Linked DNA regions of Minwuia thermotolerans. The protein of the gene in region 2 interacts with the protein of the main gene of each other region in a pairwise test. Links are inferred from orthologs where the notes say so. Each region holds a gene or a part of one and is shown on either strand. Other genes may lie near its edges.

Region 1 (2,787 bases), on a different replicon or contig from region 2:
CAGGATGCGATAGAGATAATGGCGCTTCACGCAGTCGAAACGGGCGCTGAAACCGTCTCGGACGGCCTCGACCGAGAGCACGGTCACCGGGTGCGGGCGGACGTGATGGGCCAGCGCGTCGCGGATCCTGGACGCCGGCATCTCCCGGGCGATATCGGCATGGACCGTCATGGCCAGCGCATGGACGCCGGAGTCCGTCCGGCCCGCGGCGATCGCCGTCACTGTTTCCCCGGTGAAGGCGTGGATGCCTTCCTCGATCACCTGCTGGACCGCGAGGCCGTTTGTCTGGCGCTGCCAGCCGACGAATCCGGCGCCGTCATATTCCAGCACCAGGCGGTAGCGCGGCATCAGTCCAGCACTGCGCCGGCGGGGATCGCGCGGCCGCGCTGGAAGGTGGCCGCATCCATCGGTTTGCCGCCGGCGCGCTGCAGCACCTCCAGCCGGATCAGCCCGTCGCCGCACTGCACAGTGAGTTCTTCGTCGACCACCACGCCCGGCGCGACCTCGGCGGCGCCGGCGGCAGGCGTCGCCATGTGAACCTTGATCCGCTCGCCCTCGTGCTCGAACCACGCCCCGGGGAAGGGGGCGAGGCCGCGGATCAGCCGGTCGATTTCCGCGACCGGCCGGGTCCAGTCGATATGCGCCTCCGCCTTATCGATCTTGCCGGCGTAGGTCACGCCATCTTCGGGCTGGGGCGTCAGTTCCAGAGTGCCTTCGATCAGCCGCCGCAGCGCGTCGACGATAAGCGCCGCGCCCATCTCCCCCAGGCGATCGTGCAGGCTCTGGGTGGTGTCGCGCGGGCCGATGGCTGTTTCCGCCTTCAGCGCCATGTCGCCGGTGTCCAGGCCGGCGTCCATCTGCATGATGGTGACGCCGGTCTTTTCGTCGCCAGCCATGACCGCGCGGTGGATCGGCGCCGCGCCGCGCCAGCGCGGCAGCAGCGAGGCGTGGATGTTGAAACAGCCGAGCCGCGGCGCGTCGAGAATCGCCTGCGGCAGGATGAGGCCGTAGGCGGCGACCACGGCGACGTCCGCCTCGTGCGCCGCGAATTCCGCCTGCGCTTCCGGCTTCTTCAGCGACACCGGGGTCAGAACCTTCAGCCCCAGCGCCTCGGCGGCGGCGTGGACCGGGCCGGGAATCGTCTTCCGCCCCCTGCGGCCCGCGGCGCGCGGCGGCTGGGAATAGACCGCGGCGATCTCGTGGCCGGCCGCGTGCAGCGCGCGGAGCGCGGGCACCGCGAAGTCCGGGGTGCCCATGAAGACGATGCGGAGTGCGGCGGTCACCCCGCAGCCTTCAGCTTCTTCGCCTTCTTCAGCCGCTTCATGATCATGGATCGCTTCAGCGCCGAGATGTGGTCGACGAAGAGCACGCCGTCGAAATGGTCCAGCTCGTGCTGGATGCAGGTCGACAGCAGCCCGTCGGCCTCCAGCGTCTGCGGCCGGCCCTCGCGGTCGAGATAGTCGACGGTGATGCGGTCGTGGCGCTCCACCTCGGCGTACTGCTCGGGCAGCGACAGACAGCCTTCCTCGTAGGCGCGCATGTCGGGCGACGCCTCCCGGATCACCGGATTGACCAGGTGGATCGGCTCCGGCGCCGCGTCGTCCGCCGCGCAGTCCACCACCATGACCCGCTTCGGCACGCCCACCTGGATGGCCGAAAGGCCCACGCCGGGGGCGTCGTACATGGTCTCCAGCATGTCGTCCATCAGCCGGCGGAGATCGTCGTCGACGGTCCCGACGGGCTCGGACTTCACCCGCAGACGCGGGTCGGGCGCGGTGATGATGGGCAAGAGGGCCATGGGCTAATTCTACTCGAAAGTTCCGGAAGCCGCATGGAGTTAGGTCGCCGCAGCCGGAGCGTCAAGTGGCGGGGAGGGCCCCATCCCTCATGTCATGCCCGCCCCCCCGAACAGTGTCAGGGGCAGGCTTGTGCGGGCATCTGGTTCAGCAGGGCATCCTGCTCCGACCGTGCCGGCGCGGCGGCCGACCGGACCCCCGGCACGCGGCGGGGGCGCCAGTCATCGACCTGTCGTCGAGGATTACCGCGCGACGGTGGGCGCGAAGCCCAGATGGTAGCCGCCGTCGACCAGCAGCGTCTCGCCGGTGATCAGGTCGGAACCCTGGATGAACATCAGGATCGCGCGGGCATTGTCTTCCGGCGTCGAGACCTTCTGCAGCGGGTTGGTCTTCAGCTGGTGCTGCAGGAAGCCGTCATAGCGGTCCTCGCCCATGCCCTCGCGCAGCCACTTGCCCTGAATCATCCCCGGGCAGATGGCGTTGACGCGGATCTCCGGACCCAGCGCGCGGGCCAGCGACAGCGTCATGGTGTTCAGCGCGCCCTTGGAGGCGGCATAGGCCACGCAGGAGCCGAGGCCGGTGACGCCGGCAATGGAGGAGACGTTGGTGACGCTGCCGCCGTTCTTGCGCATGTGCGGCGCGGCGTGCTTGATCATCTGGTAGGGGCCGACGACGTTGACCGAGTAGATCCAGCGGAAATCGTCGGCGTCCAGACCATCGAGGTCCGAATGGGCAACGAACTTCGTGGTCCCGGCATTGTTGACCAGGTGATCGAGGCGGCCGAACTCGCCGATGCAGGCGTCGACCAGTTTCCTGCAGTCGTCGTCCTCGGCGACATTGGCCTGCACGGCGATCGACTTCACGCCCTCGGCGCGGCACGCCTCCATGGTCTCCTCGGCCTCGGCCTTGGACTTGGTGTAGTTGACGACGACGTTGCAGCCCTGCGCGGCCAGCAGCTTCGCGGTCGCCGCACCGACGCCGGTCGCCGAAC
Region 2 (2,953 bases):
AACGGTGACGCAAGATCGCGACAGGCGGATTCTTGATTTCGATCCGCCGCCGGCACAAGCTGCGCGCGCCATGGCCGAGATCGTGCAAATCCTGCGTTTTCCCGTAAAGGGCCTGTCGGGCCAGGAGCTCGACTCCGTCGACGTGTCGCCCGCCGGGGGCGTGCCGCTCGACCGCATGTTCGCGATTGCCCGGGGTTCCGCCATGGCGGGCGGCAAGGCGGTCGCCGATCTGGGCTGGAAGGACTGCCTGCAACTCAAGAACTGCCCGAAGCTTGCCTCTCTCGCCGCGGAATTCGACGCGGAGGAAATGGTGCTCACACTGAAGCGCCAAGGCCGCCAGGTGGCGCGCGGGAACCTCTCGCAGCCGGTCGGGCGGCAGCTCATCGAACAGTTCCTTTCCGCCTTTCTGGCCGACGAAATCAATGCGCCGCCGAAGATCGTCAGCGAGGAGGGCCAGATCTTCTCCGATGCCCGCGCGCCGGAGCTTTCGATCATCAACCTGGAGACGCTGCGCGACATCGAGCGGGTTCTGCGCCGGCCGCTCGACCCCCGGCGCTTCCGCGGCAATCTCTATGTCGACGGACTGCCCGCCTGGGCAGAGTTCGACTGGGTCGGCAGCGAACTCGACGCCGGCGGCGCGCGGTTGCGCATCACCCAGCGGATCGACCGCTGCGCGGCGACCAATGTCGACCCGGCGACGGGCGAAAGCGACATGCAGATTCCGAAAGTGCTGCAGTCCGGTTTCGGTCACATGGACTGCGGCGTGTTCGCCGAGGTGCTTTCGGCAGGCAGCATCCGGCGCGGCGACGCCATCGGCTGAGCCGGGCCCAGACAATCTGCGGCGCTCCGCTTGATTGCGTCCGGGGGCGCACGTATGTAACGCCACTCCGGCCCGAGAGAGGCTGGCTCCAATTCCCCGCAACCGAAAGGGTCTGATCATGGGCTATCGCGTCGCCGTCGTGGGCGCCACGGGCAATGTGGGCCACGAGATGCTGAACATCCTGGACGAGCGGATGTTCCCTGCCGACGAGGTCGCCGCTGTCGCCAGCCGCAAGTCGAAGGGCAAGGCGGTGTCCTTCGGCGACCGCACCCTGAAGACCCACGCGCTGGAAGAGTTCGATTTCGCCGGCTACGACATGGCGCTGTTCTCGGCCGGCGGCGACATAGCCCGGGAATGGGCGCCGAAGGCCGCGGCCAAGGGCTGCGTCGTCATCGACAACAGTTCCGCCTTCCGCATGGACCCCGATGTCCCGCTGGTGGTGCCGGAGGTCAATGCCGACGCCCTGGCCGGGTACACGAAGAAGAACATCATCGCCAATCCGAACTGCTCGACGGCGCAGCTCGTGGTCGCGCTGAAGCCCATTCACGACCGGGCGCGCATCCGCCGCGTCGTCGTCTCCACCTATCAGTCGACTTCCGGCGCGGGCAAGGCGGCGATGGACGAGCTGTTCAACCAGACCAAGGGCATCTACGTGAACCAGTCGCCCGAGCCGGCGGAGTTCACCAGGCAAATCGCCTTCAACGTCATTCCCCATATCGACATCTTCCTGGAGGACGGCTCGACCAGGGAGGAATGGAAGATGACGGTCGAGACCAAGAAGATCCTCGACCCCAAGATCCGGCTGACGGCGACCTGCGTCCGGGTGCCCACCTTCGTCGGCCATGCCGAGGCGATCAACCTGGAACTGGAAGAGCCGCTTTCGGCCGACGAGTGCCGCGAACTGCTGCGCGAGGCGCCGGGCTGCATGGTGGTCGACAGGCCCGAGGACGACCAGTACATCACGCCGGTCGACTGTGTCGGCGACTACGCGACCTTCATCAGCCGCATCCGCGACGACGGGACGATCGAGAATGGTCTGAACCTGTGGGTGGTCTCCGACAACCTGCGCAAGGGCGCGGCGCTGAACACCGTGCAGATCGCCGAGACCCTGGGCAGCCGCTTCCTGCGCAAGGCCGCCTGAGCCTCCGGGGGGCCGCAGACCAACGGAAAAGGCCGCGGCGTTGATACGCCGCGGCCTTCGTCTCCCGGTTTCCGGCAGACTTACTGGCCGGCGGGATCGTCGACCGCCTCGCCGGTCTCCTCGGCCGCCTCGTCCATGGCCTCGCCGGTTTCTTCGGCAGCCTGATCGATGGCGTCGCCGGTGTCTTCGGCGGCTTCGCCGAGCGCGTCGCCGCTCTCCTCGGCCGCCTCATCCAGAGCCTGACCGCTCTCCTGGATATCGGTGTCGACGGCCACGTCGTCGCCATCGCCGGTGTACATGATCACGGCGAAGATCGCGACGACCGCGATGACAGCGACCGCCAGGACCGCAGCGATGCCGCCGCCCTTGCCGTGCTTCGCGCCGCGGCGTTCGGCGGGATCGGTTGTTTCGTTATCGTGTTTGTCAGCCATTGCGGATTCTCCGTTCTTGTTGTCTTTCGTCGGCTGTCGGGATCATTCCGGGCGTCAACGGGGCCTTCGCCCGCGCACGATGCCGAAGATCAGCGACAGGATGAACAGGATCACGAAGATCACGAACAGGATCTGCGCGATGCCGGCGGACGCGGATGCGATCCCACCGAAACCGAACACGGCCGCGATGATCGCGATGATGAAGAAGAGCAGGGCCCAGCCCAACATGAGTTCGCCTCATTTCTGTTCTTGTACGTGGTCGTTCCCGGCGCCGAGGCCGGGTTTACCCGAGAGGTGGGGAGCCGCGGCGGCGGCCGCAGTGCCATCAATTGTCGCAGCGATCGCGGTGCGCCATCAGAGCGGGGCGTGCTGGCCCGGCACACCCCTGCCGATATCGACCCAGGCCGCGTTGATGGCCCTTATCCGGCCCATCGAGATCCGTTCGATATCGCGAACGGGCTCCAGATAATCGGCGTGATGGATGGTGTACTCGATCTCCCCGGCTTCGTTGCGCAGCGGCAGGCCGAAGGATTCGAGGCGGTCCCGGTCATGCTCCGATCC

Evidence for each region.
Region 1: the proteins of CWC60_RS15375 (region 2) and def interact in binary tests that used the Escherichia coli proteins (3 or more experiments, as listed by UniProt). The link is inferred for Minwuia thermotolerans from one-to-one orthologs.

Annotation. Positions count from the first base shown.
Region 1 is NZ_PIGG01000023.1:10,075-12,861, reverse strand. What follows is about bases 40-2,753. They hold def (peptide deformylase), read right to left. Parts: upstream 1,799-2,753; coding sequence 1,280-1,798; downstream 40-1,279. Other genes in these bases: CWC60_RS04870 (SDR family NAD(P)-dependent oxidoreductase), read right to left, coding at 2,039-2,753; fmt (methionyl-tRNA formyltransferase), read right to left, coding at 348-1,256; truA (tRNA pseudouridine(38-40) synthase TruA), read right to left, coding at 40-348. Outside these bases: more of truA, read right to left, coding at 1-39; more of CWC60_RS04870, read right to left, coding at 2,754-2,787. UniProt on the Escherichia coli protein: Removes the formyl group from the N-terminal Met of newly synthesized proteins. Requires at least a dipeptide for an efficient rate of reaction. N-terminal L-methionine is a prerequisite for activity but the enzyme has broad specificity at other positions.
Region 2 is NZ_PIGG01000047.1:25,958-28,910, forward strand. What follows is about bases 70-2,949. They hold CWC60_RS15375 (aspartate-semialdehyde dehydrogenase), read left to right. Parts: upstream 70-938; coding sequence 939-1,961; downstream 1,962-2,949. Other genes in these bases: CWC60_RS15370 (MOSC domain-containing protein), read left to right, coding at 71-820; CWC60_RS15380 (hypothetical protein), read right to left, coding at 2,042-2,392; CWC60_RS15385 (DUF1328 domain-containing protein), read right to left, coding at 2,447-2,620; CWC60_RS15390 (PAS domain-containing protein), read right to left, coding at 2,747-2,949. Also shown: more of CWC60_RS15390, read right to left, coding at 2,950-2,953.